Regions from separate parts of the Streptomyces sp. NBC_01454 genome, predicted to be linked through region 2. Evidence: riboswitches for the same ligand, from Rfam matches in the RefSeq annotation. Region 2 holds a riboswitch; each other region holds the start of a gene.
The links. A riboswitch is a leader RNA that binds a small molecule or an ion and turns the genes downstream of it on or off. The one in region 2 is predicted to bind cyclic di-AMP.
Positions count from the first base shown of each region.

Region 1 (7,815 bases), 1.7 Mb from region 2:
TGACGCATCTGCTCAACATCGACCCCCCGGACCACACCCGGCTGCGCCGGCTGGTCTCCAAGGCGTTCACCCCGCGCCGGGTCGCCGCCTTCGCCCCGCGCGTCCAGGAGCTGACCGACCGGCTCATCGACGACTTCGCGGGGCGCGGCGAGGCCGATCTGATCCATGAGTTCGCGTTCCCGCTGCCCATCTACGCGATCTGCGATCTGCTGGGCGTCCCGCGCGAGGACCAGGACGACTTCCGCGACTGGGCGGGCATGATGATCCGGCACGGCGGGGGACCGCGCGGCGGCGTCGCCCGTTCCGTGAAGAAGATGCGCGGCTATCTCGCCGAGCTGATCCACCGCAAGCGCGAGACCCTCGGGGCCACCGCCGAGCCCGGCGAGGACCTGATCTCCGCCCTGATCCGGGCCTCCGACCACGGCGAGCACCTCACCGAGAACGAGGTCGCCGCGATGGCGTTCATCCTGCTCTTCGCCGGCTTCGAGACCACCGTCAACCTCATCGGCAACGGCACCTACGCGCTGCTGCGCCACCCCGCCCAGCGCGAGCTGCTGCAGAAGTCGGTCGAGGCCGGCGACCGCGACCTGCTCACCACCGGCATCGAGGAACTGCTCCGCTACGACGGCCCCGTGGAGCTGGCGACCTGGCGGTTCGCGACCCAGGAGCTGACGCTGGGCGGGCAGCGGATCGCCGCGGGGGACCCGGTCCTGGTGGTGCTGGCCGCCGCCGACCGTGACCCGGCGCGCTTCGAGGAGCCGGACGTGCTCGACCTGACCCGGCGGGACAACCAGCATCTGGGATACGGGCACGGCATCCATTACTGCCTGGGCGCTCCGCTGGCCCGGCTGGAGGGAGAGACCGCGCTGGCGACACTGCTGACCCGGCTCCCGGACCTCCGTCTCGCCGCGGAACCCGACGCGCTGCGCTGGCGCGGCGGGCTCATCATGCGCGGACTGCGGTCGCTCCCGGTGAAGTTCACACCCGAGCGCCCCTGACCAGCGGCAAGGCCATATTTGACAGCGCGTCAGCCGCGTGACCATTGCGTGATCTGCGCTACACCGACTTGTGACTACCCGTGACCCCGGCTACCTTTCGACCGACGATCGACGGGCTTCATTCGATCGGCCGAAGCGGGGGAGCGGTGAACCGGTGTATTGGTGCTGCCCTGCCCGCCCCGGCCGGAAGTCCGTCGGACAGCTCGTCCGACAACTCCACCGCGCGAAAGGCATCCGCATGCGTTCCGGGAACGGCCGACACCGTCGCCCCCGTCAGGCACCGGCCATCTTTGTCACCGCGGGAGTGACCGGCGCCGGCATCGCCCTGCCGCTGCTCGGCGCGAGCGGTGCCCACGCCGCCGACACCACGACCTGGGACAAGGTCGCCCAGTGCGAGAGCGGCGGGGAGTGGAGCGCGGCCGCGGGCAACGGCTACTACGGCGGCCTGCAGCTGACCCAGGAGATGTGGGACAACTACGGCGGCTCCGCCTACGCCTCACGCCCCGACCTCGCCAGCCGCGCCCAGCAGATCGTGGTGGCCCAGTCGATCCTCGACCGCCGCGGCCCGGAGGTGTGGACCAGCTGTGCGGCGGACGCCGGGCTGGCCCGGGACGGCCGCGCGCCGGAGGTCAACCCCGGCAGCACCGGCACCCCGGCGCCCGACCCGTCCGACGACGGGGACGCCACCGACCCCTGGGGCTCGTCCGGCATGCACGACGGCTCGGAGGCCACGGGCGGGCAGGACGAGCCGGGCGGCGACACGGGCACCGGACCGTCCGACGAGCCGACGCGGTCGACGCCCTCGCCCGACGCCCCGGACTCCGGCCGCGGCGGCGACCCGTCCGGCACGCCCGACCCGTCCGGCTCCGCGACGCCCGGCGACGGACAGAAGGACCCCTCGCCGTCCGCCGACCCGTCCGACGCCGGCAGCCGCCCGGACACCACCGGCACGCCGCGGGAGAAGCCCGCCCAGGGCAGGCACCGCGGAGGTGCGGACCACAAGGGCGGCGACGGCAGCCAGGACGGCCGGAACGGTCAGGACAGCCGGAACAGTGGGGACAGCTGGAACAGTGGGGACGGCCAGGGTGACGGCGGCGGCAGGGCCTCGCGCGGCGGTGACGCGCACCGTTCGGGCCCGGCGGCCGACGGCGACTACACCGTGCGCCCGGGTGACAGCCTGTCAGCCATCGCCACGGCCCACCGGCTGGCCGGCGGCTGGACCGCCCTCTACGACCGCAACGAGGGCGTCATCGGCTCCGACGCGGACCTGATCCAGCCGGGCCAGGTGCTCGATCTCGGGCAGAACGCAGGCTAGTTCGTCCCCCTTTGCCCCCTTTGGTGAAAGTGAGACAAGGGTCTCGTTGACCTCAGGGGGCCCGGGACCGTCCGGCCCCGGCGTACCGCGCCCCACCTGCGGAGATGTGACCCAGTCGTGATCGAAATCGGTCAACTTGGCGCAGATGGTGGGGTTTGAACACCACGGGGGTTGCTGCTTAACGTCAGGACCGCTCGCCAAAGCGGGCCCTCCGGTCACACGCCGAATCCTGCCGGTGATCGGGGGCAGTTGACGCGCAAGCGCCGTAGGCAGGAGCGGGGGAACCAAGGTAAGTGCCGGCCCCGCCCGTGAAAGCGGGCGACCGGCTTGGGGTGAAGCCACGTGCGATGCGCACACGGCCGGGCCACTCACAGCCCGAACCCGACAGCTCACCTCGCAGGCGTCGGTGAGGAAACGAACGAACCATGCTGATCAACAAAGGCAAGCACAGTCGTCCCTCCAAGGCCGTCCGCGTCGCCACCCTCGCCGGCATAGCCGGTGCGGCCGTGGCCGTCCCGCTGATGGGCGCCACCTCCGCCTCCGCCGCCTCGGTCTCCACCTGGGACAAGGTCGCCCAGTGCGAGTCCGGCGGCAACTGGTCGATCAACACCGGTAACGGCTACTACGGTGGCCTGCAGTTCTCGAACTCCAGCTGGGCCGCCGCCGGCGGTACCCAGTACGCACCGCGCGCCGACCAGGCCTCCAAGAGCCAGCAGATCGCCGCCGCCGAGAAGCTCCTCGCCATCCAGGGCCCGGGCGCCTGGTCCTGCGCCGGTGCCGGCAACCTGACCGCCGGCGGCCCCGCCGCGAACGTCGACACCTCCGGCTCCCAGACCAAGTCCGCCCCGCAGCAGGACTCCGGCAAGACCGAGGCCAAGACCGAGGCCAAGAAGGCCCCGGCCGCGCCCGAGAAGCGTGCCTCGCGCTCCACCGAGCGCAAGTCCCTGGGCCACGGCAACTACACCGTGAAGGCGGGCGACACCCTCGCCAAGATCGCCAAGGCCCACGGCACCAACTGGAAGTCGGTCTACGAGGCCAACAAGTCGGTCATCGGCGGCAACCCGAACCTGATCCTGCCGGGCCAGAAGCTCAACGTCTGAGCCGTTTCCTCACCGGAACTCCTGCCGGCCCGAGCGGCGGGCCCGCTTCCTCCGTGAGACAGCCCCGCCCGGCGCGCCATTCCCCCCAGCGCGCCGCGGCGGGGTTTCTCACACCTCGGGTCGCACCGGGGGAGATCCACTGCCGGCGCAAGCCGCTGACCGGCACCGTTCCGCGGCGTTGGCCGGTGCGCGAACAATGCGGTCAAAGGTCCCGTGAACTGGGCCTTTGGGCTCTTCCTTCCGTAATTCCGTCCCACGGAGCGGGCCAAGGGCAAGCTCACGCGCCCGGGGCCGTTAGGCTCGTGCTGCAGAACTCCAGACACCCACGAAGGAGACAACGTGCCGTCCATCGACGTCGTCGTAGCCCGCGAAATTCTCGACTCGCGAGGTAATCCCACGGTCGAGGTCGAGGTCGGCCTCGACGACGGCAGCACCGGCCGTGCCGCCGTGCCCTCCGGTGCCTCCACCGGCGCCTTCGAGGCCGTCGAGCTCCGCGACGGCGACCCGAACCGCTACCTCGGCAAGGGCGTGGAGAAGGCCGTCCTGGCCGTCATCGAGCAGATCGGCCCGGAGCTCGTCGGCTACGACGCGACCGAGCAGCGGCTGATCGACCAGGCCATGTTCGACCTGGACGCCACCGACAACAAGGGCTCGCTCGGCGCCAACGCCATCCTCGGCGTCTCCCTCGCCGTCGCGCACGCCGCCTCCGAGGCCAGCGACCTCCCGCTGTTCCGCTACCTCGGCGGCCCGAACGCGCACGTCCTGCCCGTGCCGATGATGAACATCCTGAACGGCGGCTCGCACGCCGACTCCAACGTGGACATCCAGGAGTTCATGATCGCCCCGATCGGCGCGGAGTCCTTCTCCGAGGCGCTGCGCTGGGGCGCCGAGGTCTACCACACCCTCAAGAAGGTCCTGAAGGAGCGCGGGCTGTCCACCGGCCTCGGTGACGAGGGCGGCTTCGCCCCCAACCTGGGCTCCAACCGCGAGGCCCTCGACCTCATCCTCGAGGCCGTCAAGCAGGCCGGCTATGCCCCCGGCCAGGACATCGCGCTCGCGCTGGACGTCGCCGCCTCCGAGTTCTGCAAGGACGGCAAGTACCAGTTCGAGGGCAAGGACCGCTCGGCCGCCGAGATGACCGAGTACTACGAGGAGCTGGTCGCGGCCTACCCGCTGGTCTCCATCGAGGACCCGCTGTTCGAGGACGACTGGGCCGGCTGGAAGGTCATCACCGACAAGCTCGGCGCCAAGGTGCAGCTCGTCGGCGACGACCTGTTCGTCACCAACCCCGAGCGCCTCGCCCGCGGCATCGAGGAGGGCTCCGCCAACGCGCTGCTGGTGAAGGTCAACCAGATCGGCTCGCTGACCGAGACCCTGGACGCCGTCGAGCTGGCCCAGCGCAACGGCTTCAAGTGCATGATGTCGCACCGCTCCGGCGAGACCGAGGACGTCACCATCGCCGACCTCGCCGTCGCCACCAACTGCGGCCAGATCAAGACCGGCGCCCCGGCCCGCTCCGAGCGCGTCGCCAAGTACAACCAGCTGCTGCGCATCGAGGAGATCCTCGACGACGCCGCGGTCTACGCCGGCCGCTCCGCCTTCCCGCGGTTCCGTCACGGCAGCTGACCCACGGCGGCCCGCCGCCCCGGGGGACCGGGGCGGCGAGGGCTAATCGGGCGAGACAACCGCCCAGCACCCCGTACGTCCCCGGCAACGGTCCCGTACCGTTGCCGGGGACGCGTCTGCTTCAGCAGTCAGGCGTCCGTCAGTGAAGGGGAGACGACGTGCCCGCGGACCGGTTCTCGACCGCGACCCGACTCAAGGCCCTCGGCGAGCAGGCCGCAGCCCGCGTCTACCGTGCCCGCCCGCCCCGCCGCAACCGCCTCACCGGCCGCGCCGCCCTGCTGGCCCTGGTGATGTGCTCGCTGGTCGTCGCCCTCGCCTACCCGATAAGGCAGTACGTCTCCCAGCGCTCCGACATCGCCGACCAGCGCCACCGCGCGCAGGACGCCGGCGCCGCCCTGGAGCGGCTGCGCGAGCAGCAGGCCCGCTGGCAGGACCCGGAGTACGTCCGTCAGCAGGCCCGCCGTCACCTTCACTACGTCATGCCGGGCGAGACCGGCTACCTCGTCCAGGACGGCTCCGGCACCGGCTCCGCGCCGAAGGGGCCGCAGGCCGCGCAGCGCCCCTGGTACGAGAATCTCTGGGACGCCGTCGACTCGGCCGACAAGCGGTAGGGCCGGGCCCGTACCGCCGGCGGGCGCCGCCCCGTACTGTCGGATACGGGACGGCATGCCCGCCCCGCTCACCACTCACCTCACCGAAAGCGCACATGGACACCCCCCCGCCCCAGACCGAGCCCACCGAGCCCACCGCCGCGGACATCGCCGCTTTCAAGGAGCAGCTGGGCCGCCCGCCGCGCGGGCTGCGCGCCATCGCGCACCGCTGCCCCTGCGGCCGGCCCGATGTCGTCGAGACGGCGCCGCGCCTGGAGGACGGCACGCCCTTCCCCACGCTCTACTACCTCACCTGCCCGCGCGCGGCCTCCGCGATCGGCACGCTGGAGGCCAACGGCGTGATGAAGGAGATGTCCGAGCGCCTGGCGGCCGACCCGGAGCTTGCCGCCGCCTACCGCGCGGCGCACGAGGACTACATCCGGCGGCGGGACGCGATCGAGGTGCTCCAGGGTTTCCCGAGCGCCGGCGGCATGCCCGACCGGGTCAAGTGCCTGCATGTCCTCGTCGGTCACTCGCTGGCCGCCGGGCCGGGCGTCAACCCGCTCGGTGACGAGGCCCTCGCGATGCTCCCGGAGTGGTGGAAGAAGGGGCCGTGCGTGACCCCCTGCCAGGACACCGGAGCCCAGGACACCGAAGCTCAGGACGCCCCCGAAGGAGACGCCACGTGAAGCGGGTCGCCGCCATCGACTGCGGTACGAACTCCATCCGGCTGCTGGTCGCGGACTGCGACCCGGCGACCGGCGAGCTGAAGGACCTCGACCGCCGGATGCAGATCGTCCGGCTCGGCCAGGGCGTGGACCGCACCGGACGGCTGGCGCCCGAGGCGCTGGAGCGCACCTTCGCGGCCTGCCGTGAGTACGCCGCGGTGATCAAGGATCTGGGCGCCGAGCAGGTCCGCTTCGTGGCGACCTCCGCCTCCCGGGACGCGGAGAACCGCGAGGACTTCGTCCGCGGCGTGGTGGACATCCTGGGCGTGGAGCCCGAGGTGATCACCGGCGACCAGGAGGCCGAGTTCTCCTTCGACGGCGCCACCAAGGAGCTCACCGGCCGCGCGGACCTGGAGCGGCCCTTCCTGGTGGTCGACATCGGCGGCGGCTCGACCGAGTTCGTCCTCGGCAGCGACTCGGTGCGCGCCGCGCGCTCGGTAGACGTCGGCTGCGTACGGATGACCGAGCGGCATCTGGTGCACGAGGGCGCCATCAGCGACCCCCCGACCCCGGGGCAGATCAGCGCCATCAAGACCGATATCGCCGCGGCGCTGGACCGGGCCGAGGAGACCGTCCCGCTGAGCGAGGCCGCCACCCTCGTGGGCCTGGCCGGCTCCGTGACCACGGTCGCCGCGATCGCGCTGGGCCTCGACCAGTACGACTCCGAGGCCATTCATCACTCCCGGATCCCGCTGGCGACGGTCCGCGAGATCACGGACCGGATGCTGGCCTCCACCCATGCCGAGCGCGCGGCGATCCCCGTCATGCACCCGGGCCGGGTCGACGTGATCGCCGCGGGCGCGCTCGTGCTGCTGTCGATCATGGAGCGGACCGGCGCCGCGGAGGTCGTCGTCAGCGAGCACGACATCCTGGACGGCATCGCCTGGAGTCTCGCGGGCTGAGGTGAGCACGGTGCGGCAGAGGTCGGCAACGGCCTCTGCCGAGGAGGACAGGAAGGTACCCTGACCTGCGGCAATGTGGCCTGAGTAATCCTCTAGGTCGCAACCCCCGGCGGCAAGACGCCACGGCTCCGGCGTCGCTTCGCGGCGGCGCGGCCATCGGTTTCGGAGAGAGAACCTGCGCGACACGCTGCGACGGCGGCGCCCGCAACCCAGCGCGCGCGGCTGCCGAAGTGCGCCCGGCGCACGGGCGGCCTGGCGTGGGTCAGGGTGCGGCGGCCGCGCGGACCTGGGTGAGGAGGTCGTACATCGAATCGCCGGGGCAGTCGGTGGTCAGCCAGTCGCGGTGGCCGGTAACTGTCGTCACGTCCTTTTTCGTGCCGTCCACCGGGTTGACGTAGGTTATGTTCGCCTGCGGATCGAGCCCCTTGAAGCGGGCGATCGTCTTGATCAGGCGGATGAGCGAGGTCTTCGCCGCGTCTGTCGGGGCCTTCTCGGCGAGCGTGCCGAGGAGGGCGATGCCGAGGTTGCCGGAGTTGTAGCCGAGGGTGTGGAAGGC
Region 1 is NZ_CP109460.1:4,943,362-4,951,176, forward strand. It holds gene OIU81_RS22000 (cytochrome P450 family protein) at 1-998, shown strand, start outside; gene OIU81_RS22005 (transglycosylase family protein) at 1,237-2,313, shown strand; cyclic di-AMP (ydaO/yuaA leader) riboswitch at 2,565-2,731, shown strand; gene OIU81_RS22010 (transglycosylase family protein) at 2,739-3,413, shown strand; gene eno (phosphopyruvate hydratase) at 3,753-5,039, shown strand; gene OIU81_RS22020 (FtsB family cell division protein) at 5,198-5,650, shown strand; gene OIU81_RS22025 (DUF501 domain-containing protein) at 5,746-6,318, shown strand; gene OIU81_RS22030 (Ppx/GppA phosphatase family protein) at 6,315-7,259, shown strand; gene OIU81_RS22035 (peptidoglycan recognition protein family protein) at 7,522-7,815, opposite strand, start outside.
Region 1: it holds a riboswitch for cyclic di-AMP, as region 2 does, so the genes downstream of both, OIU81_RS22010 (transglycosylase family protein) here and OIU81_RS13860 (C40 family peptidase) in region 2, are expected to answer to the same signal.

Region 2 (7,815 bases):
GGTCGATCTCGTCGGCGACGAACTGCGCCTCGTCGTGCTCGGTGTCGGCGACATAGCCGGTGATCCCGGGGCCGCTGCCGGCGTCGGTCCAGAGGTTCTTGGGGCGGCGGTTCTCGTTGCGCTCGATGACGGCGTTGGCGGCGGACAGGATCGTCTGCGAGGAGCGGTAGTTCTGCTCCAGCAGGATCGTGGTCGCGTCGGGGTAGTCCTCCTCGAACTGGAGGATGTTGCGGATGGTGGCACCGCGGAAGGCGTAGATCGACTGGTCGGCGTCGCCGACGACGCACAGCTCGGCCGCCGATTCGGCGGGGCCGACCAGCTCGCGCACGAGGGTGTACTGGGCGTGGTTGGTGTCCTGGTACTCGTCGACGAGGACATGGCGGAAGCGGCGGCGGTAGTGCTCGGCGACATCCGGGAAGGCCTGGAGCAGACTGACCGTCGTCATGATGATGTCGTCGAAGTCCAGGGCGTTGGCCTCGCGCAGCCGGGCCTGGTACATCGCATACGCCTCGGCCAGCGTCTTCTCGAACCCGTCGGCGGCCGTCCCGGCGAAGCTCTCCTCGTCGATGAGCTCGTTCTTGAGGTTGGAGATCTTCGCGCTGAAGGACTTGGGCGGGTAGCGCTTGGGGTCCAGATCCAGATCGCGGCAGACCAGCGCCATCAGGCGCTTGGAGTCGGCGGCGTCGTAGATCGAGAAGGAGGAGGTGAAGCCCAGCTTCTTGGACTCGCGGCGCAGGATGCGGACGCAGGCGCTGTGGAAGGTGGAGACCCACATGGCGTTCGCGCGCGGGCCGACGAGCTCCTCGACGCGCTCCTTCATCTCGCCCGCGGCCTTGTTGGTGAAGGTGATCGCGAGGATCTGGCCGGGGTGGACATGGCGCTCGGCCAGCAGATGGGCGATGCGGTGGGTGAGCACCCGGGTCTTGCCGGAGCCGGCGCCGGCGACGATCAGCAGCGGGCCGCCGGTGTGCACCACGGCGGCCTTCTGCTCGTCGTTGAGCCCCTCGAGCAGCGCGGCGGCATCCACGGCGGGGCGGGCGGCGCCGTCGCGGTAGTGGGTCTCTCTGGGGCCGGGCGCGTCGAATTTCCCGCCGAAGAGGTCGGCGGGGATCTCCTCGGGGGCTGGCTCGTGCCCGTCCTCGGGAGGCGGCGGGTGCTCCTCGCCCTTGTGGCCGAGGTCCGCCAGGAAGCTGTCGTCAAAGAGGCTGCTCATCGCCCACCGAGTCTAGGCCGCCGCACTGACAACCCGCCGCGCAGTGCCGATTGTCGGCCGTATACCGGGCGCGCGGGGCGGCGCGCTGGTCAGGCGGCCGGGCCCGGGCCGAATGGTGCGGCGCCCCGTCTACCCGAATCCGACATCTGCCACAACAACCCCCGCATCGCGTTCAGGTCACAAAAAGGTTTCGGGCATATCGAACATCAGCCTTCACAGGAGCCACACGAGTTGGCTAACGTCCTCGCTCAGGCAGCCCGCCTCCCCGCGTACGACAGTGTCCGCACGGGCCGCCGCGCCGAGTCCGGCCCTGCCATGAGGCACCCGGAGCCGGGGACCCACCAGCACCACCGGGGTGAATCGATCCGTACGGCCGTCACAGACGGACGTCGGACCGTAGGGCAAGCCTTCCGTCATCGACACCGCCCGAACCCGACAGCTAACCCGGTAGGCGGTCACGGAAGGAGTTGCCGGCCTTGGCGTCCCATCGCAAGCCGCGCACCAGCGTCCTCGCCTCGCCCGGAGGCCGCCGTACGGCTGCCGGGCTCACCACCGCTGCCCTCGCGTCGGTCACCCTGCTCTCGCAGACCGCCGACGCGGCCCCCAGGGCGCCGAAACCCACCGTCGAAGAGGTCAAGAAGAAGGTCGACGACCTCTACCACCAGGCCGAGGTGGCCACCGAGAAGTACAACGGAGCCAAGGAGCGCGCCGGCGAACAGCAGCACACCGTCGACGGCCTGCTCAACGCCGCGGCCAAGCGCGCCGAGCAGATGAACAGGTCCCGGCACCAGCTGGGCATGTACGCGTCGGCCCAGTACCGCACCGGCGGGATGAACCCGACGGCGCAGCTGATGCTCGCCAAGGACCCGCAGCAGTTCTTCGACCGCAGCCATCTCATGGAGCGGCTGACCGGCCGGCAGAAGCAGGCCGTCACCGACTACCAGGAGCAGGCGGCGGCCGCGGCGCACCAGCGGGCCGAAGCGACCGACAGCCTGGAGCGGCTGCAGAAGTCGCAGGCGTCCCTCAAGGAGTCCAAGCGCTCCGTCCAGGACAAGCTGACCGAGGCCCGTCAGCTGCTGTCCCGGCTGACCGCGCAGGAGAAGGCGCGGCTGGCGCAGCTGGAGCGCGAGAAGGAGGCGGCCGCCAAGCGCAAGGCCGACGAGGAGGCGCGCAGGCAGCGCGAGCGGCAGCACGACGGCGGCGGTTCCGCGGGCGGCCAGACCGGTGGCGGCTCGGACGGCGGCGGTTCGACCGGCACCCCGTCCTCCACCAAGGCCGCGCAGGCGATCGCCTTCGCCCGCGCCCAGATCGGCAAGCCGTACGTCTGGGGTGCGACCGGCCCCAGCTCCTACGACTGCTCGGGGCTGACGCAGGCGGCGTGGAAGGCGACCGGCGTCACGATGCCGCGGACCACCTGGGACCAGGTCAAGATCGGCACGCGGGTGTCCACCAAGGATCTGCAACCCGGTGACCTGGTGTTCTTCTTCGACGACATCAGCCACGTCGGGATGTACATAGGCGACGGCAAGATGATCCACGCGCCGCACCCGGGCGCCAGCGTCCGGGTGGAGTCGATCTACTACATGCCCATCTACGGGAGCGTCCGCCCGGGCTGAGGCCCGGCGCCCTCCGCTCCCCCACAGGCCACCCCCCACGGCCACCCCCCACACGCCACCGCGCGGCCGTCGCCTCCGATATGGAGTGCGAGGACCGCGCGGTGTGCCGTGGTGGGGCGGTGGTCCGCGCCGTCAGGTCCGGCGCGCCGCTCAGGTCCTTCTCAGGTCCAGAGCACCGCGATAAAGATGTTGGCCACCGTCAGCGCGCCGACCGCGCCGAAGAGCGGCTTGTCGACCGTCTCGTCGTCGCGCTTGACGTAGACCAGCGCCAGGATCACCACCAGGACGGCCATCTTGATGCCGATCTTGAGGGTGTTGACGTGGTGGCCCTGGGCCTCGTTGAGGCCGACCAGCGCGACGCCGGTGACCAGCATCGTCAGCGCGCCGTGCAGCATGGCCGGCACGAAGCGGGCGGTGCCCGCGCCCATCGCCTTCATCTGGGTCAGGAAGCCTCCGAGCAGGGAGGCGATGCCGATGATGTGCAGGGCGACGAAGAGATTGATTACTACGTCCATAGTGCGGGATCGTAGCCGCCGCATAGCACGGCCCTGCGGGCAGGGCGCCCACAATCGTCGCTTCGGTCATGGGCGGGCCGGTACCGGCCGTCCGGCCGTCGGCCGCACGGTCATCGGCACACCCGCACCGGTCGAAAGCGAACAATGCCGGGCAAGCGGACCCCCCGGCGCAACACCCAGGCTTAGCGTCCTCCTCCAGGCGGTCGACTCCCCGCCGTCGCCGGCCCCCCACCGGCGACCCGTCGGCCGCCTCGCCGCGAGGTGCGGCGGCGGTTCGTTCCCCCGTTACGGACCGCCGCCGGCCCCCGGCTCGAAGGGAAGGAAGTGACGGCCACCGTGGCCTCGCACCGCAAGCCCCGGCAGCATCCGCTCGCCTCGCTGACCGGCGGCACGCGCACCGCGCGCACCGCCGCCACGCTGGCACTCGCCGGTGCCGCCACCGCCACCGTCTTCGACGGCACCGGCCAGGCCGCGCCCCAGCCCACCCCCGCCCAGGTCAAGGGCCGGATCAACGCGCTGTACCAGGAGGCAGAGGTGGCCACGCAGAACTACAACGGTGCGAAGGAAGCCGCCGGCACCGCACGCCGGGAGCTGAGCCGGCTGCAGGACGAGGCCGCCCGCAGGACCCAGAAGCTCAACACCGCCCGCACCGAGCTGGGCGCCCTGGCCGCGAGCCAGTACCGCTCCGGCGGGGTGGACCCGACCGTCCGGCTGCTGCTGTCCGCGGATCCGCAGCGCTATCTCGACGGCGCCGCGGTCCTGGAGCGTACGGGCAGCCATCAGGCGACCGCGGTGGCCGGTTACGCGCGCCGGCTCGGCAGCGTACGGCAGGTCCGGCAGCGGGCCGAGGAGACCGCGGAGCGGCTGGCGGCCACCGAGGCCACGCTGAAGAAGCACCGGGTCACGGTCGTCCACAAGCTGGACGCCGCCGAGCAGTTGCTGAACCGGCTGACCGCCGAGCAGCGGAAGCGGATGGCGGGCCGGGACGGCGACGGCGACGGCGACGGCGACGGCAAGGAGGCTGCCGGCCGGGACCACCCGGACCGGGGGACGCGCGGGGACGGCCCCCTCGACGGGATCACCCACGGCGCGGGGATCGCCCCCGGCGCCGGGGGTGCCGCGGCGGCCGCCCCCAACCCCCGTGCCGCGCGGGCCGTTTCCTTCGCCTACGCCGCGCTGGGCAAGCCGTACGTCTGGGGCGCGACGGGCCCCTCCGCGTACGACTGCTCGGGGCTGACCCAGGCCGCCTGGAAGTCCGGCGGCGTCGCCCTGCCCCGGACCACCTACACCCAGATCAGCTCCGGCCCGCGGGTCGACCGGTCCCAACTCGCCCCCGGTGACCTGGTGTTCTTCTACTCCGGCATCAGCCATGTGGGGCTCTACATCGGCGACGGCAAGATGATCCACGCCCCGCATCCGGGGGCGCCGGTACGCATCGCGCCGATCGACCAGATGCCGTTCGCCGCGGCCACCCGTCCGGCTTAGGAGCGGCCCCGGCGGCCGGCCCGGCGCGGGGCCGCGGGCGCGGACGGCGTGCTCACGCCCGGAGCTGCCTCCCCAGCCAGTGGAAGATCTCCGGTACCTGGTGGCGCCACACGGCCGTGGTGTGGCCGCCCGCGTTCGCCGGGATCAGCTGCACGGCCACCGTCGTGGGGCGCTTGGCGAGCTGGCGCAGCCCGATGCCGGCCTGGTAGCCGTCGCCCGCCGCACCCGACACGTACAGGGCGGTGCGCGGCGGCTTGCCGGCCGCGTTGGCGGCCTTCAGGATGTGCAGCGGGTTGGACTCGATGCGCAGCTTGGGGTCCTTGCCGGCGAGCGAATCGCGTTCCAGCGCCGGGTCGTTGTAGCCGGACATGGCGACCGCGGCACGGTAGCGGTCCGGGTGGGCCAGGGCGAGCTTGGCGGCGCAGTGCGCGCCCGCCGAGTAGCCGGCCAGAGCCCAGGAGCCCGGCTTGTCGCCGGCGCGGAAGTTGTCGATGACCATCTTGCGTACGTCGACCGTCAGCCAGCTGTCGGCGTTGACCTGCCCGGGGATGTTGACGCATCCGGTGTCCGCGCCGGCGAGGAGGTTGGTGCGCGGCGCGACCAGGATGGCCGGCTTGACCTGGCCGCTCTGCATCAGCGGCTGGAGCTGTTCGGCGGCGTGCAGGGAGCCCAGCCAGGACTTCGCCGAGCCGGGGTAGCCGGGCAGCAGCTCGACCACCGGGAACTTCTTGTTCCGGTAGGCCGGGTCGTTGTACTGCGGCGGCAGCCAGACGTACACCTCGCCGACGACCCCGGATATCCGGCCCTTGAGGTCGGTCATCCGCACACCGGCGCCCACCCGGGGGTCGTCGGCGGGGCGGAACTGCTGGATCTGCTTGGGCTCGTTTTTGATCTGCTGGCCGCCCATACCGTCGGGGCCGAGGTCCCGGGCCGCCGCGACATGACTGTCGGTGCCGAGCAGATCGCCCCAGGTGTCGTAGAGATTGTTGGCGTTGTTGACCAGGACGAAGACCAAGGTGATGGCCGTGACCTGGGCGAACAGCAGCATCAACAGCCGTGCGAGACCGCGCACCAGAGGCGGGCCGGCTACCCGGCCCCACAGGGCGAGCGGCAGCACGACGGCGACAATCAACAGCGTGATCGAGGTGAGGAAGAAGGGCGTGCCCGTCAGGCTCATCGGGTCTCGCTTCCAGGACAGCTACGCGAAGGATGGGGGATGGTTCCGGCCCCGCCTTCGGCAGTGAGCCTCTCCGCGCCCTTAGATGGTGATCCTCGCGGTCCTGGTTGCCCGTCTTTGGTGCTTCTTTACACGCTCGTCACGCCCCCGTGTGCCGTCCGCCGCCCCGGCTTCTGCGCCGGGGCCGCAGGTCAGACCCGTCAGACCAGTCGCCGGGCCGCCGCCCAGCGGGTCAGCTCGTGGCGGTTGGAGAGCTGGAGCTTGCGCAGCACCGCGGAGACGTGGGACTCGACGGTCTTCACGGAGATGAACAGCTGCTTGGCGATCTCCTTGTACGCATAGCCGCGGGCGATCAGCCGGAGGACCTCCCGCTCGCGCTGGGTGAGGCGGTCGAGGTCCTCGTCGATCGGCGGGGCGTCGGTCGAGGCGAAGGCGTCCAGGACGAAGCCGGCCAGCCGCGGCGAGAAGACCGCATCGCCGTCGGAGACCCGGAAGACCGCGTTGACCAGGTCCGTACCCGTGATCGTCTTGGTGACATAGCCGCGGGCGCCCCCACGGATGACGCCGATGACGTCCTCGGCGGCGTCGGAGACGGAGAGCGCGAGGAAGCGGACCGGGCGCTCGGCGTCGGCCATCATCGCGGCGCTGCGGCGCAGCACCTCGACGCCGCCGCCACCGGGGAGGTGGACGTCCAGGAGGACGACCTCGGGGCGGGTGGCGGTGATGACCGTGACCGCCTGGTCGACGTCGGCGGCCTCGCCGACCACCTCGACGCCGGTGCGCCCGGTCTCCCCGATCTCGGCCTGGACGCCCGTACGGAACATCCGGTGGTCGTCGACCAGTACGACCCGTACGGTCCGGTCGCCGGCCGCGCCGGTGCCGGTGCCGGTGCCGTCCTGCTGTGCGCCCTCGCTGCTCATCTCTTCCGCCCGTCCCTCGGTGTCTGCCCCGCCATCATCCCGTGTGCCGGCCCGCGGTGTCGCCACCGGCCGTTCCTGGCCGGGCGCCGTCATGCGTCGTGCTCCTTCGCCGCGCGCTCCATCTCCAGCTCGACGACCGTGCCGCCCTCGGGAGCGGAGCGCAGCCGGGCCGTCCCGCCGTTGCGCTCCATGCGTCCGATGATGGACTCCCGTACGCCCATGCGGTCCTCGGGGACCGCGTCCAGGTCGAATCCGGGGCCGCGGTCGCGCACCGAGACGAAGACCGTGAGGCCCTCCACCTCGGCGAACACCTGCACCGCGCCGCCCTCGCCACCGTACTTGGCGGCGTTGACCATTGCCTCGCGCGCGGCCTGCATCTGGGCGCCGAGCGCCTCGTCCAGCGGGCAGTCACCGACGACCACGACCTCGATGGGGACGCCGTGGTGGTCCTCGACCTCGGCGGCGGCCTTGCGGACGGCCTCCGCCACGGTGGCCGGCTCCTCGTCCTCCTCCTTGCCGCGGCCCTCGGGTTTGTAGAGCCAGGCGCGCAGTTCGCGTTCCTGGGCGCGGGCCAGCCGCGCCACCTCCCGGGGCTCGTCGGCGTTGCGCTGGATCAGCGTGAGGGTGTGCAGGACCGAGTCATGGACATGCGCGGCCACTTCGGCGCGTTCCTGGGCGCGGATGCGCATCAGGCGCTCCTCGGAGAGGTCCTGGGTCATCCGGACGAGATAGGGGCCCGCCAGCAGCGCGATGCCGACGACGACGGCGAGGGAGGCCTGCAGCACCGAGCCGAGATGGCGCACCGAGCCCTGCAGCACGACGATGATCGTCACCCCGACGCAGACCAGCAGCACTCCGGCCGCACCGCGCAGCACGGGCAGCACGCCCT
Region 2 is NZ_CP109460.1:3,194,681-3,202,495, forward strand. It holds gene pcrA (DNA helicase PcrA) at 1-1,213, opposite strand, end outside; cyclic di-AMP (ydaO/yuaA leader) riboswitch at 1,500-1,682, shown strand; gene OIU81_RS13860 (C40 family peptidase) at 1,690-2,829, shown strand; gene OIU81_RS13865 (hypothetical protein) at 2,991-3,344, opposite strand; gene OIU81_RS13870 (C40 family peptidase) at 3,669-4,829, shown strand; gene OIU81_RS13875 (alpha/beta hydrolase) at 4,882-6,006, opposite strand; gene OIU81_RS13880 (response regulator transcription factor) at 6,207-6,926, opposite strand; gene OIU81_RS13885 (PspC domain-containing protein) at 7,016-7,815, opposite strand, start outside.

Region 3 (7,815 bases), 1.2 Mb from region 2:
CGATGGTGAAGTAGCGCCGTGCGTACAGCGCGACGTAGACGAGGCCGATCAGCACGGGTACTTCGATAAGCGGGCCGACCACGCCCGCGAGGGCCTGTCCGGAGGTGGCGCCGAACGTCGCGATGGCTACCGCGATGGCCAGCTCGAAGTTGTTGCCGGCGGCCGTGAACGCGAGCGTCGTCGCACGGGAGTAGTTGAGTCCGACGGATCGTCCAAGTGCCATGGAGCCCGCCCACATCAGGGCGAAGTACACGAGCAGCGGCAGCGCGATACGGGCGACGTCGAGCGGTTGCGAGGTGATCGCATCGCCTTGCAGCGCGAAGAGAATGACGATCGTGAACAGCAGCCCGTACAGGGCAAACGGGCCGATTCGCGGAATCAGCTTCGCCTCGTACCAAGCGCGCCCCTTGGCCTTCTCGCCGATCCGGCGCGTCAGGTACCCGGCCGCGAGCGGGATGCCGAGGAAGATCAGCACGCTGCGGGCGATCTCCCACACGGACACATCGAGGCCGGACCGCTCAAGGCCGAGCCACCCAGGCAGCACGGACAGGTAGAACCACCCGAGGGCCGAGAACGCGATCACCTGGAACACCGAGTTCAGCGCCACCAGGACAGCGGCGGCCTCGCGGTCGCCACAGGCCAGGTCGTTCCAGATGATCACCATGGCGATGCAGCGCGCCAGCCCCACGATGATCAGGCCCGTGCGGTACTCGGGCAGGTCCGGCAGGAACACCCACGCCAGCGCGAACATGAGCGCCGGGCCGACGATCCAGTTCAGCAGCAGCGAGGGCAACAACAGCCGACGGTCACGGGTGACAGTGTCGAGCCGGTCGTAGCGCACCTTCGCGAGAACCGGGTACATCATCACCAGCAGGCCGAGCGCGATGGGCAGCGATACGCCGGTCACGGTGACCTTGGCGAGGGCGTCCCCAAGGCCGGGTACGACGCGGCCGAGACCGAGACCGAGAGCCATCGCGGCGAGGATCCAGACGGCGAGGTACCGGTCGAGGAACGACAGGCGGCCGGCGACGGCCTGCTCGGGCACGGCGCTCACAAGGCAGCCCCGGCGGCCTCGACCGAGGCGGGCAGGGGCTCGCCGGCGGGGCGCGTCAGGATGCCCGCGAGGCGGTCCGTCATCTCGGGCAGCAGCCAGTAGTAGACCCACGTGCCACGCCGCTCACAGTCGATGAGGCCGGCCTGCCGGAGCAGCTTGAGGTGATGCGAGATCGTCGGCTGCGACAGGTCGAACGCAGGGGTGAGGTCGCAGACGCAGACCTCGCCTCCGGCACGCGAGGCGATCATCGACAACAGACGCAGCCGCACCGGATCGCCCAGCGCCTTGAACACCTTCGCCAGCTCTTCGGCCTGCCCCTCGTCGAGGGGAGCTGTCAGCAGCCCCGGGCAGCACGCACCTGCCTCATCGGCCTGACCGAGCACAACAAGCTCTTGTTTCGACATGCTTCTATGTTGACGTTTTTCAATCCAAGGCGCAAGCTTGCATCGAAAGACATCAATGTAAGCCGATGGGAGACCGCCATGTCCCGCGCACAGCTCGCCCTTCGCGTCAGCGACCTCGAAGCGTCGATCACCTTCTACTCGAAGCTGTTCGGCACCGAACCGGCCAAGCGACGCGACGGCTACGCCAACTTCGCCCTCACCGAACCGCCACTCAAGCTCGTACTGATCGAGGGCGTGCCCGGCCAGGAGACCCGCCTCGACCACCTCGGAGTAGAGGTCGAGTCCACGGACCAGGTGACGGCCGCCACGACCCGGCTCAAGGACGCCGGCCTCGCCACGTTCGAGGAGAACGACACCTCGTGCTGCTACGCCCTGCAGGACAAGGTGTGGGTACACGGCCCCGGCAAGGAGCCGTGGGAGGTCTACGTCGTCAAGGCCGACGCCGACACCCTCGGCAAGAGCGACGATCCGTCCGCAGGCACCGGCAGTGACGCCTGCTGCGCGAGCAAGCCGGTCGACGCGAACTCTGTCGCGGGTTGCGGCTGCGGAAGCTGACGCCCGCCCCTTGCCCCCCAGCAAAATCTGTGGCCAGGGGACACCCCGGACGAGAAGGACCCGGCAGGACGATGCGGAGTCCCCTGGCTCGTTGCGCCGGCCTTGCATGCGTAACCCTGTTGGCACGGCGGGCTTTTGGGCGCCATCCTTCCTCACCGACCAGCGTCCAGAGCACTGCACGACAAGCGCCACGAATGTCCGTGCCCCATCCGTGCCCTTCAGGCCGGTCAACAGCGGTCACGCGGGGCACCATCGGACGACGGCGCTAGGCAGCATTTCTGCAGGTCAGGGCCGGATGACTGCTCCAAGCCCCGTTGATTCCCAAGCTCAGGGCACAGGATAGGTCCGCGTCGCGTGGCCAAAGCTGCTTGGCAACCAGTCATTACGGGGGCGGCAGAGGGTTCCGGAGGCACACGACGCAATCGCCGGACTGGGGCTGAGGAAGGTGGGATGGTGATCCGACTTCACCAGCTCTCGTCTCACGGGTCTTGGGTGAGGAGCCGGGCATCCGACTGGAGAGGACGACAGGCCGTGACGGAACAGCGCTGCGATCGCTGTGATCTCATCATCGGGGCGGGGTGCGCCTGCCCGTCCGAGGGTGTGGCTCCTCGCATTGTTGGCGGCCAAGCACCGAAACAGGCCAGCCGCCACGGGCAGCCGCCCCACGCCATCATCGTGTCGCCTGCGGGGAACGCCCACCTGCCCGGCTGCAACCACCTCTCCGACAGCGAAATCGCTGGGCCGAAGTTCGGCTGGGTGGCTGGCCCCGATCCCGATGCCTGGTCCCGCATATCGGAGTCGCAGCCGCTGCGAGCCACCGAGGGCAACGCCGGGCGAGTGGCGACCCGTCGCTGCCTGACTTGCGATACCTACGCGTAAGACGCTGCGCCGAATGCCTGGTCAGCCGTCCGCCATGCGTGAGCGATGCGTGAGCGGACGGCGTGACACAGGCCGGTCCGGCGCTGGACCTGGCGTCAGCTGTAGGTGCCGTGACCAGGGAGAACCGGACTCCGGTGGACTACCTGGGACCCTGGGTCCCCGGTTCGTCGGGTCTTTTAATCCATTGGTTCAGGGTTCGAGCCCCTGATGGCCCACCAGAAACGGACGGGAGAGCCGTCCGCGGCGCCCACCGGCGCCCCGAGGGCCCGGGCCGGAGACGGTCCGGGCCCTTCGTCGTATGCCGCTCTCGCCCGCGGTCCCAAGTGGCCCTGACGCACGTGATCCTGGGGGCGCGCCGGCCTCGGTGCGGGCGCCCGGAGACGTCCATGGCACCCGGCCCCCGGCGGATGACCCGTCCGGCCCCCGGCGATTCGCCGCCCGGTCCCGTACCGGCAACCCTGGGGACGGCGGACGGCGGGACGGCGGCGTGGGTGCCCGCGTGGACGGGCGGCAGGGGAAGGGGCCGGTGCGGATGCGCGACGGTGCGGCGCCCCCCGAGGGCGGCGGGGAGCGGCGGGCCCCGGTGTCCCCGGCTGTCCGCCGCCTGGTGGGCCGCATCCCGGTTCTGCTGATCATCGGCGGCCTGGCCTTCGGCATGGCGGCGCCACCCGGCTGCACCGCCGCCCCCTTCTTCGCCGCCGCCCCGCCGGCCGCCGCGCCGCTGTCCTCGCTGCGGACCACCGCGCTGACGGCCCTGGCCGCCACGCTCGGCGAGATCTGGACCGTCCTCTACCGCGGCGCCGCACAGACCCGCGGGGCCGCGGTGACGGAGATCGTCCTGGTCCTCGCCGTTTCCCTGCTCGCGCCGGCCATCAACCGGGTGGTGCGGGCCGGCGGTGGCCACCCGGCAGCCGTGCAGGAGGCCGCGGCCGCCCAGCGCGCCGTCCTGCCCATGCCGCCCGCACGGCTCGCCGGGTTCGCCGTCGCCGCCCGCTACCGGGGTGCGCGAGCGGCCTCCGGGACCGGCGGCGACCTCTACGCGGCGCAGGACACCCCGCACGGCGTACGGCTGATCGTCGGCGACGTACGGGGCAAGGGCCTGCCGGCGGTGGCGTCCGCGATGACCGTCCTCGGCGCGTTCCGTGAGGCCGCGGATCAGGAGACCACCCTGGAGGCGGTGGCGGCGCGGCTGGAGCGGGCGCTGGAACGGGAGCGCGAGCGGTGCGACGGCCCCGACCGGTCCGAGGACTTCGCCACCGCCCTCCTGGCCGAGCTGCCCGCCGGCGAGCCGTCCGTCCTGCGGGTGCTCAACCGCGGCCACCCCGCCCCGCTGCTGCTCGCCCCGGACGGCGGGCTGCGCGAGCTGCTTCCGGCGGAGCCGGGGCTCCCGCTGGGGATGAGCGGGGTGGGCAGCCGGCCCGGCCGGCCGGACGAGACGTTCTTCCCGGCCGGTGCCCTGCTGCTCTGCTTCACCGACGGGGTGACCGCGGCCCGTGATCTGTTCGGCCGCAGCTACCACCCGCCGGGCAGACTGCGCGGCGGCCGCTTCCCGGGCCCGGACGTCCTCCTGGACACCCTCATCGAGGACGTCACCCGGCACACGGGCGGCGAACCGGCCGACGATGTGGCCCTGCTGGCGGTGCAGCGGCCGATGGGAGAGTAGGAGCGGGAGTAAGGAGCGAGGAGTAGGGAGCGGGGAGTAGGGGTGCGCCCGTGCGGGACGTGGTCGGCGGGGCCGGGCCGGGGCTCAGGTTCCGGGTGCGTCTGCTGGGTTTGCTGTGTTGGCTGGGTTGGCCGTGTTGGCCGTGTCTGCCGGGGCCGGCAGTCGGTGCAGGCTCCGGCCGTGCGGACCGGTGAGGGCGACCGGGCGTTCGTCCAGGGCGAGGGTGAGCCGGGCGTCCGGCCGGTCCGGGTGGGGCGAGCGGTGCGCGGGCGGGGTGATCCACGGCAGGACGGCGTGCGGCTCGTGGGAGATCCAGTGCCCGCCGCCGGGACGGCCGTCGAGCAGCGACCGGACGAGCCGCGCGAACTCCTCGCGGCGGGCGGGCGGAAGCGAGCCCAGCGCCTCGCTGTGGAAGATGACCAGGGTGGCCTCGGGCGGCGCCTCGGCGGCGAGCGCGGGCAGGTCGCCGACCAGATCGCCGCGCACCATCCGCGGCCGCGGCGCCGTCCGCACCGCCTCGACGGCCGCCGACAGCCGCGCCGCCCGCTCTCCGTCGCCCGGCCAGACGAGCGCCTGCAGCCAGCGCAGGTCCTCCGGCTCCGACACCGGGTCGAGCGGATCGGAGGTGATGCCCGCCCGCCAGACGATCCGGGGCAGCCGGCCGGCCAGCTCCTGGGCCGGCCAGTCCGTACGGCATCCGAACACCGCCGGACTCTCCGGCGCCCCGGCCTCGGTACGGGGGCCCGCACGGCCGTGTCCCAGCCCGTTCCCCGGCTCGTCCTCCGGCCCGTCCCCCGGCCCGTCCTTCGCGCCGTCCGCGAACGGGGCGTGCGCGAACGGGGCGTGCGCGTAGCGGTAGCGATAGCGGTCGGGGTGCAGGCCCAGCCCCGCGGTCGTCCCGGCCTCCAGCAGTGCCAGCGGCTGCGGCAGGGTGGCGAGCAGCGGCAGCAGTGCGGCGCAGTGGGCCGGTTCGTCGGTCCGGGGGGTGCGCCGCATGATGACCGCGCGCACCTCGTCCCAGTGCCGGACCGTCCACTCGCGCCACCGTTCGTACGCGGCCGCACCGCGCGGGCCCAGATCGGCGTGCGGTCCGTCGAGGTGGCGGACGGCGGCGAGCAGCAGGGCCGGCTGCTGCTTCTCGCCGGCGGGCAGCGCCCCCGACAACAGCGCGCAGAACTCCTCGTCCTGGCCGATCCGCGCGCTCAACTCCTCGTGCGCCTCGGACCGCCCCCGCGCCCGGTGCCAGGAGAACTCCCGGTACCGCTCCGCCACTGCCCATGCGCCACCGGCGCCCCCGACATGACCGGTGTTCCCGGCGTTGACGACCATGATCCGACGCTACTGCTCTCACGTTCCGTAACTGAGGGCCACCCCTCCGCATAACAACTGACGCACAATCACCGCGAGATCGTTTAGCGCCGGGTGGGCGACTCGCCCGGTTGCCACCCCGATGAGCCGCAAAGTCCCTGCCCCGGCTCGTGTGCCGGCCGTATCGATTCGTGGGAAGGCTTGGAATTCGGATGCGATCTCTATTACTGTCCGATAACGCAGCGCGGTCGTCCCAGCCGCCGCAAGAGGCGGCACCGTGCGCTGACGCCGAATCCCGCACGCGCTTTTCACGCACCCCCAGCACCTCGAACTGCACCAAGGGAACCGGGGAACCACTTCCTTGGGGTGAATCGGACGCCCTCCGCCAGCGGGCGCCCGTAGGAGACCTTCCTGCTCCGAACCCGTCAGCTAACCCGGTAGGCGAGAAGGAAGGAAAGGAGTGCGCCTCCGTGGCGTCCAACAGGCCTGCCCCCGAGGGTTCGTCCGCCTTTGAGCCCGATGACCGAGGTGCCTTCCGGGGCCCCGGTGATCCGGACGGAAACGGCGACGGTCCGTGGGAGGAATGGAATCCCACCGAGGAATCCGTCCGTTCCGTCCGCGGTAAGCACCGGGTGGCCAAGCAGCGTGCCGGCGGCCTCGCCCGCGGCGGCACGGTCCTGGGTGTCGGAGTGATCGCCGCGGTCGGCGCGAGCGGAATGGCCTCGGCCGAGGACCGCCCGCCGCTTCCGATCTCGATGCCCGACCTCGGCGGAATGGCCGACGACCTCTCCGGCGCCCTCCCGGACGCCGCGTCCCTCCCCGGCGTCGGCGGCCTCATATCCGACGCGGACGCGGACGCCGGCACGGCCTCCGGTTCCACGGATGCCGCCTCCGGTCCCCTCACCCAGGCCACCCGCACGGGCGCGGACGACGGCGGCGCGGGCCCCGGCGAGGCGCTGCGCAGCCGGATCCTCCAGCAGGCCGACGTGCAGCAGGGCGCCGGTGAGCAGGAGGCCCGCGACACCGCCGAACACACCGCCCTCCAGCGGGCCGAGCAGGAAGCCACCGCCCACCAGCAGTCGGCCGAGAAGGCCACCGCCGCCAAGAAGGCAGCCGAGATGGAGGCCAAGCGCCAGGCCGAAGAAGCGGCCCGTCAGAAGGCGGAGGCCGCGCGCCTCGCCAAGCTGGCCCAGAGCTTTACCGCCCCCGTCGCCTCCTTCACCCTGACCGCCGGCTTCGGCGAGGCCGGCGACCGCTGGGCCGCGGACCACACCGGTCAGGACTTCGCCGCACCGTCCGGCACGCCCGTCAAGGCGATCCACTCCGGCACCATCACCCAGGCCGGCTGGGCCGGTGCGTACGGCTACCGCCTCGTCCTCACCCTCGACGACGGCACCGAACTCTGGTTCTGCCATCTGTCCTCGATGGTGAAGACCTCCGGCAAGGTCGGCACCGGCGAGGTCATCGCCCGCGTCGGCGCCACCGGCAATGTCACCGGCCCCCATCTCCACCTGGAGGTGCGCCCCGGCGGCGGCGACCCGATCGACCCGATGCCGTGGCTGCGGGACCACGGAATCAAGGTGTAACGCCCCTGCGGGAAACCGCTGTTGGGCGCGGAGCCGCGAGATGCGGCGTGGGCGGCCGGACCCAGGAATAACTTCCGTCCCGCCGACGCTGCACCTTCGCATGACCACGACTCAAGGCCCCCGCACCCCCAAGTCCCTCGGCTCGCTCTCCGTCTCCCCGCTCTCCCTGGGCGGCAATGTCTTCGGCTGGACGGCCGACGAAGCCGAGTCCTTCGCCGTGCTCGACGCGTATGTGGCCGGCGGCGGCAACTTCATCGACACCGCCGACGTCTACTCGGCGTGGGTCCCGGGCAACAAGGGCGGCGAGTCCGAGACCGTCATCGGCAACTGGCTGGCCTCGCGCGGCAACCGCGCCGACGTCGTCAT
Region 3 is NZ_CP109460.1:4,433,537-4,441,351, forward strand. It holds gene arsB (ACR3 family arsenite efflux transporter) at 1-1,054, opposite strand, end outside; gene OIU81_RS19660 (ArsR/SmtB family transcription factor) at 1,051-1,458, opposite strand; gene OIU81_RS19665 (ArsI/CadI family heavy metal resistance metalloenzyme) at 1,537-2,013, shown strand; gene OIU81_RS19670 (PP2C family protein-serine/threonine phosphatase) at 3,425-4,555, shown strand; gene OIU81_RS19675 (DUF2332 family protein) at 4,640-5,884, opposite strand; cyclic di-AMP (ydaO/yuaA leader) riboswitch at 6,176-6,322, shown strand; gene OIU81_RS19680 (M23 family metallopeptidase) at 6,334-7,449, shown strand; gene OIU81_RS19685 (aldo/keto reductase) at 7,550-7,815, shown strand, end outside.
Region 3: it holds a riboswitch for cyclic di-AMP, as region 2 does, so the genes downstream of both, OIU81_RS19680 (M23 family metallopeptidase) here and OIU81_RS13860 (C40 family peptidase) in region 2, are expected to answer to the same signal.

Region 4 (7,815 bases), 1.1 Mb from region 2:
GGCCGGGCTGCGGCGGGCGGCCGCGCGGGCGGCGCCCAGCGGCTCCAACAGGGCGCGGACGTCCAGGAGATCGGCCGCCTCCTGCGCGGTGGGCTCGGCGACGCAGGCCCCGGCGTGGTGGCGGGTGGTGACGAAGCCCTCGGACTGCAGGGTGCGCAGCGCCTCACGGACCGGCACTCTGGAAACGCCGTAACGGGCCGCGAGGATCTCCTCGATCAGCCGGCTCCCCGGCGCCAGCGCACCGGAGACAATGTCGTCGCGAATCGCCGTGCACACCGCATGCGCGGAAATATGGCCTCGCATCTTCCGAGCCTCCGCCGTGATCCCCAGGAAACGCCGCCGGTCGGCGGCTTTTCCGTGACTCTATTAGACCGGCACGGCTTTTCCGACGGGCACAGAATATTCATGGATACTTTTGGCCGGAAGTCGTGGGCACGCCGGCTCCGCCTCCGGTGCACGCCCCCCGCACCGCAAACGCGACGCCGCGCCGGATACGCCGAAGCCCCGGTCATGGGACCGGGGCTTCGGGAGGACGCGCGGTGCGGGGCACCCCTCCCGGGCGTGGGGACGGGCCAGCGGCAGGTCAGACGTTGACGCCGTGTGCGCGCAGGTAGGTGATCGGGTCGATGTCCGAGCCGTAGTCGGGGCCGGTGCGGGCCTCGAAGTGCAGGTGCGGGCCGGTGGCATTGCCGGTGGCACCGGAGAGGGCGATCTGCTGGCCGCGGGTGACCTTCTGGCCGACCGAGACGGCGAACGACGACAGGTGACCGTACTGGGTGTACGTGCCGTCGTTCATCTTGATCACGATGTTGTTGCCGTACGAGCCGCCCCAGTCCGCCTCGACGACGGTGCCCGAGCCGACGGCACGGACGCTGGTGCCGGAGGCGGCGTGGAAGTCGATGCCGGTGTGGCTGCCCGAGGACCACAGGCTGCTGGACGCCTTGTAGCCGGTGGAGACGTAGGAGTCGGCGACCGGCGCGACGAAGGTGTTCAGACGCTTGCGCTCGGCATCGCGGGCGGCGCGCACCTTGGCCTTGTGGGCGGCCTCGGCACGCCGCTTGGCCTCGTCGGCCTGCTTCTTCGCGACGGCTTCGGCCTTCGCCTGTGCGGCGGCGGACTCCGCGGCGGCGCGCTGCGCGTCGGCCTGGGCCGCGACATGGCCGGCGAGCTCGTCACCCATCACGACGGCCTGCTGCAGACCGGTGTCATGGGTGGGTGCCACGTCCGTCGCGGCCAGTGCCGGCGAGGCCACGGAGGCGACCACACCGCCCGCCGCGAGGGTGGCTATACCGGCGACGTTGCGGGTCGTCCGGGTAGGACGGTTGGCGCGGCGGTGCTTCCCGGTGGCACGGATGAACGCCATGTACGGGCTTGTCCTTTCCCTCCTTCTCGCCTACCGGGTTAGCTGACGGGTTCGGAGCAGGAAGGTCTCCTACGGGCTCCTCGGGAGAGGAGTCCGATTCACCCCAAGGGACGCGTGGGTCCCCGGCTCCCCTGGCTCGCGCCGTACGGGGACTCGGCGATGACTGTCCGGTGCCACTGTTGTGGCGGACTTGTGACGAACAGCCGGGACGACGCTAAACGGGGCCACTTTCGTGGGGCAAACAGAAGCCGATTTTTGTGCGGGATGCCACAAGAACCTGCGCAACCAGCTGTAAGAAAACGGACATACAGCGGCTCCCGTGGCGAGTGAGTGCCACGGGAGCCGCTTTGTCGATATATGACCTTTCGTCATACGGGCGGGGTTAGCCGCCGACGACCGTCACCTCGCCGATGCCCAGCTCCTTGACCGGCTCGGCGATCTGCGCCGCGTCACCCACGAGGACCGTCACCAGCCGGTCCACGGGGAACGCGCTGACCGCCGCCGCGGTCGCCTCGACCGTGCCGGTCTCCACGAGGCGGGCGTACAACTGCGCCTGGAAGTCATCCGGGAGGTGCTGCTCCACCTGGTCGGCCAGCGTGCCCGCGACGGCCGCCGCGGTCTCGTACTTCAGCGGCGCGACCCCGACGAGGTTCTGCACGGCGACATCCCGCTCGTCGTCGGTCAGCCCCCCTGCCGCGAGGGTCCGCAGCACCTTCCACAGGTCCTCGAGGGCCGGAACGGTGGAGGCGGTGTCCACCGAGCCGCTGATGGCCAGCAGCGCGGCACCCGTGGCCCCCTCGGGGGACGTGGGGGCGGTGGAGCGGAGCACCTGGCCGAACGCGCGCACCCCGTAGGTGTAGCCCTTCTCCTCACGCAGCACACGGTCCAGACGGGAGGTGAGGGTCCCGCCCAGGCAGTACGTGCCGAGGACCTGCGCGGGCCACACCCGGTCGTGCCGGTCGGGGCCGATCCGGCCGATGAGCAGCTGCGTCTGGACGGCACCGGGACGGTCGACGATCACCACGCGGCCGGTGTCGTCGGCGGCGATCGGCGAGGCCTTCAGCGGCTCGGCCGTCGAGCCGCTCCAGGCGCCGAGGGTGTCGGCCAGCGCCGCGTCCAGGTCGACGCCGGTGAAGTCGCCGACGATGACGGCGGTGGCCGTGGCGGGCCGTACATGGGCGTCGTAGAAGCCGCGGACGGCCGCGGCGTCGATGCGCGCGACGGTCTCCTCGGTACCCTGGCGCGGGCGCGACATCCGGGCCGTGGCCGGGAACAGCTCCTTGGACAGCGCCATCGCGGCGCGCCGGGCCGGGTTGGCGAGCTCGTGCGGGATCTCGTCGAGGCGGTTGCGGACCAGCCGCTCGACCTCGCTCTCCGGGAAGGCGGGGGCGCGCAGCGCGTCGGCGAGCAGGCCGAGCGCGCGGTGCAGCCGGGAGGCCGGCACCTCGAGGGAGACCCGTACACCGGGGTGGTCGGCGTGCGCGTCCAGGGTGGCGCCGCAGCGCTCCAGCTCGGCGGCGAACTCCTCCGCGTCGTGCTTGTCGGTGCCCTCGGACAGCCCCCGCGCCATGATCGTGGCAACGCCGTCCAGGCCCTCGGGCTCGGCGTCCAGGGGCGCGACGAGGTTGATCTCGACGGCGACGACCTGCTGGCCGGGGCGGTGGCTGGTCAGGAGGGTGAGACCGTTGGGCAGTTGGCTGCGGTCCGGCGCCGGGAAGGCCCACGGCTTGGGCGCGCCGCCTTGGGGCTGCGGGTGGAAGTCCATCGTGCTCACAGGGGTGTCGGCGTGGGTGGTGGCGTCGCTCACTGGTCCGCCTGCCCTTCCTCGGTGTCGGCGGCGTCGTTCGGCTCGGTCGGCTCGTAGACCAGCACCGCGCGGTTGTCGGGGCGCAGCCGGGCCTTGGCGACCGCCTGCACCTCCTCGGGGGTGATGTCCAGGACACGCTGGACGGCGCTCAGCGCGAGCTGCGGGTCGCCGAACAGGACGGCGAAGCGGCACAGTTCGTCGGCGCGGCCGCTGACCGTGGCGAGCCGGTCCAGCCATTCACGCTCCAGCTGGGCCTGCGCCCGTTCCATCTCCTCCGGGGTCGGCCCCTCGGCGGCGAAGCGGGCCAGCTCCTCGTCGACCGCGCGCTCGATGCCGGGGACCTCCACCCCGCCGGACGTCTTCACGTCCAGCCAGCCCAGCGAGGGCGCGCCGGCCAGCCGCAGCAGGCCGAAGCCGGCGGCCACCGCACTGCGGTCACGGCGCACCAGCCGGTTGTACAGACGGGAGGACTCGCCGCCGCCCAGTACGGTCAGCGCGAGATCCGCGGCGTCCGCCTCACGGGTGCCGTCGTGCGGCAGCCGGTAGGCCGCCATCAGGGCGCGGGAGGGCACGTCCTCCTCGACGACCTCACGCAGCTGGCCGCCGATGATGTCGGGCAGCGTGCCGTCGCGCGGCGGCTGCTTGCCGTCGTGCGAGGGGATCGAGCCGAAGTACTTCTCCACCCAGGCCAGCGTCTGCGCGGGGTCGATGTCACCGACGACCGACAGCACGGCGTTGTTGGGCGCGTAATACGTACGGAAGAACGCCCGCGCGTCCTCCAGGGACGCCGCATCGAGATCGGCCATCGACCCGATGGGCGTGTGGTGGTACGGGTGCCCCTCCGGGTACGCCATGGCCGTCAGCTTCTCGAAGGCCGTGCCGTAGGGGACGTTGTCGTAACGCTGGCGGCGTTCGTTCTTGACGACGTCGCGCTGGTTCTCCAGGCACTCGTCGTCGAGCGCGGTCAGCAGCGAGCCCATCCGGTCCGCCTCCAGCCAGAGCGCGAGCTCCAGCTCATGGGCGGGCATGGTCTCGAAGTAGTTGGTGCGCTCGAAGCTCGTGGTGCCGTTGAGCGAGCCGCCGGCACCCTGCACCAGCTCGAAGTGGCCGTTGCCCGTCACCTGCGCGGAGCCCTGGAACATCAGGTGCTCGAAGAGGTGAGCCAGGCCCGTACGGCCCTTGACCTCGTGGCGGGAGCCGACGTCGTACCACAGGCAGACCGCTGCGACCGGTGTCAGGTGGTCTTCGGAGAGCACCACGCGCAGGCCGTTGGCCAGCCGGTGCTCGGTCGCTGTCAGGCCGCCGGAGCCGGCTTGTTCTGTGGCCGTGTGACCCATGGGCATGTACGTCCCTTCGATCCGCTTGCGAGGAAGTTCTGTCACTGTATGCAAGCGCGTCGGCATCTGGCGAAGTTCCCGGGCGACCGGCCCTGTACGTGCGCCCCGTGCGGCTTCCTCGGGGGCCGAAGGGGGAGTCGCGGTCAGCGTTGTCGGTGGGGCGGTCCACAATGGTCGGCGTCAGACTCAGAGATATGCGCGGGCTGAGCCCCCGCCCGGTTGACCCGACGGGTTGACCGACGCTTTCCGATATCGGCAGTAGACGCAGCAGAAGGAGCCGCAGCCGCGATGGCCCGCCGCAGCACGAAGACCCCGCCGCCGGACGACTTCGAGGAGAGGATCCTCGACATCGACGTCGTCGACGAGATGCAGGGTTCCTTCCTCGAGTACGCGTATTCGGTCATCTACTCGCGCGCCCTGCCGGACGCCCGCGACGGTCTCAAGCCCGTGCACCGCCGCATCCTGTACCAGATGAACGAGATGGGCCTGCGGCCCGAGCGCGGCTACGTCAAGTGCGCCCGCGTCGTCGGCGAGGTGATGGGTAAGCTCCACCCGCACGGCGACGCGTCCATCTACGACGCCCTGGTGCGCATGGCGCAGCCGTTCTCGATGCGGCTGCCGCTGGTGGACGGCCACGGCAACTTCGGCTCGCTGGGCAATGACGACCCGCCCGCCGCGATGCGGTACACCGAGTGCAAGATGGCGTCCGCGACATCCCTGATGACGGAGTCCATCGACGAGGACACCGTCGACTTCGCGCCGAACTACGACGGCCAGGAGCGGGAGCCCGTCGCCCTCCCCGCCGCGTATCCCAACCTCCTCGTCAACGGCACGTCCGGTATCGCCGTCGGTATGGCGACGAACATGCCGCCGCACAACCTGGGCGAGGTCATCGCCGCCGCCCGCCATCTGATCAAGCATCCGAACGCCGACCTCGACACCCTGATGCGGTTCGTGCCGGGCCCCGACCTGCCGACGGGCGGCCGGATCGTGGGGCTCGACGGCGTACGGGACGCGTACGAGAAGGGCCGCGGCACCTTCAAGATCCGCGCCACGGTCACGGTCGAGAGCGTCACCGCGCGCCGCAAGGGCCTGGTCGTCACCGAACTCCCGTTCACGGTCGGCCCCGAGAAGGTCATCTCCAAGATCAAGGACCTGGTCGGCTCGAAGAAGCTGCAGGGCATCGCCGACGTCAAGGACCTCACCGACCGCGCGCACGGCCTGCGGCTGGTGATCGAGGTCAAGAACGGCTTCAACCCCGAGGCCGTCCTGGAGCAGCTCTACAAGCTCACGCCGATGGAGGAGTCCTTCGGCATCAACAACGTCGCGCTGGTGGACGGCCAGCCGCTGACGCTGGGCCTCAAGGAGCTGCTGGAGGTCTACGTCGACCACCGCTTCACCGTGGTGCGCCGGCGCAGCGAGTTCCGGCGCACCAAGCGGCGCGACCGTCTTCACCTGGTCGAGGGCCTGCTGACGGCCCTGGTGGACATCGACGAGGTGATCCGTCTGATCCGCTCCAGCGAGAACAGCGCGCAGGCCAAGGAGCGGCTGATCGAGCGCTTCTCGCTGAGCGACGTCCAGACCCAGTACATCCTCGACACGCCGCTGCGCCGGCTGACCAAGTTCGACCGGATCGAGCTGGAGTCGGAGCGGGACCGCCTGCAGGACGAGATCGAGAAGCTGACGCGGATCCTGGACTCGGACACGGAGCTGCGCAAGCTCGTGTCCGGCGAGCTGGCCGCCGTGGCGAAGAAATACGGCACGGACCGGCGCACGGTCCTGCTGGAGTCGTCGGGCACCACGGTCGGTGCGGTGCCCTTGGAGGTCTCCGACGACCCGTGCCGGGTGCTGCTGTCCTCGACGGGCCTGCTGGCCCGTACGGTCACCGGAGAGGTGCCCTTCGACGCCGACGCCCGGCGCGTCAAGCACGACGTGATCGTCTCGTCGGTGCCGGCGACGACCCGCGGCGAGGTGGGCGCGGTGACGTCCCTGGGCCGGCTGCTGCGGATCTCGGTGATCGATCTGCCGCAGCTCCCGGAGACGGCAGCCGCGCCCAGTCTCTCCGGCGGTGCACAGCTCTCGGAGTTCCTGACGCTGGAGGACGGCGAGCAGCTGATCTGCCTGACCACGCTGGACGAGTCCTCACCGGGCCTGGCGCTCGGCACGGAGCAGGGCGTGGTCAAGCGGGTGGTGCCCGACTACCCCTCTCACAAGGAGGAGTTGGAGGTCATCACCCTCAAGGACGGCGACCGCATCGTGGGCGCGGCCGAGCTGCGCACCGGTGAGGAGGACCTGGTCTTCCTCACCAACGAGGCGCAGCTGCTGCGTTTCCAGGCCGCGCAGGTACGGCCGCAGGGCCGGCCCGCGGGCGGCATGACGGGCATCAAGCTGGGCGAGGGCGCGAAGGTGCTCTCGTTCTCCGCGGTCGATCCGGCCGCCGATGCCATGGTGTTCACGGTCGCCGGCTCGCACGGCACGCTGGACGACTCGGTGGCGACGGCCAAGCTCACCCCGTTCGACCAGTATCCGCGCAAGGGGCGGGCGACCGGTGGTGTGCGCTGCCAGCGGTTCCTGAAGGGCGAGGACTGTCTCACCCTGGCGTGGGTGGGGCCGGCTCCGGTGCGGGCCGCGGACGCCAAGGGTTCGCCCGTCGAGCTGCCCGAGGTGGATCCGCGGCGGGACGGCTCGGGAGTGCCGCTGACGAAGCCCGTGGCAGCGCTGGCCGGGCCGGTGTAGCCGGCGGTCGGCAGTCGGCAGGATGGGGAGTGGACGCGGTCGGGTCGGTGGCTCACCGGCCCGGCGGCGTCACCAGTCCTCCTCGCGCGCGGCCACGTACCGCAGCACACCCCACATGCTGTGGGCGCCCGCCTCCGACGGTGTGCTGTCCCGGCAGTTCTCCAGCTCCTTGCGCAGGGCCGGCGCGTCGATGCCGCTGCCGATCATGACGAGCTGGGTGCACCGCTCCTCGCCCTTCGGCCACGGCGAGGGGTAGAAACGCAGGAAGTCACCGACCGCGTGCAGCGTGAACTTCTGGCGGTTCTCCGGCACGTCGAAGTGGACGAACCCCTTGATGCGGTAGAGACCGGCCGGGCGGCTGTCGAGGAAGTCCATGAGGCGGCGCGGGTGCATCGGCTCGGTGGAGGTGAACTCCACGCTCTGGTAGGCGGCGTGGAAGTGGCCCTCCGCGTGGGCATGGTCGGGGTGAGCGCAGTGGCCGTCGCAGTCGTGGGCGGCGTCCTCGTTCGCCACGGCCTCGCGCAACAGGTCCTCGAAGGACAGCTGCCGTACGGCCGGGTCGTCGCCCTCCC
Region 4 is NZ_CP109460.1:2,065,629-2,073,443, forward strand. It holds gene OIU81_RS08960 (GntR family transcriptional regulator) at 1-303, opposite strand, end outside; gene OIU81_RS08965 (M23 family metallopeptidase) at 584-1,363, opposite strand; cyclic di-AMP (ydaO/yuaA leader) riboswitch at 1,376-1,532, opposite strand; gene OIU81_RS08970 (M16 family metallopeptidase) at 1,746-3,128, opposite strand; gene OIU81_RS08975 (M16 family metallopeptidase) at 3,167-4,507, opposite strand; gene OIU81_RS08980 (DNA gyrase/topoisomerase IV subunit A) at 4,796-7,243, shown strand; gene OIU81_RS08985 (CobW family GTP-binding protein) at 7,313-7,815, opposite strand, start outside.
Region 4: it holds a riboswitch for cyclic di-AMP, as region 2 does, so the genes downstream of both, OIU81_RS08965 (M23 family metallopeptidase) here and OIU81_RS13860 (C40 family peptidase) in region 2, are expected to answer to the same signal.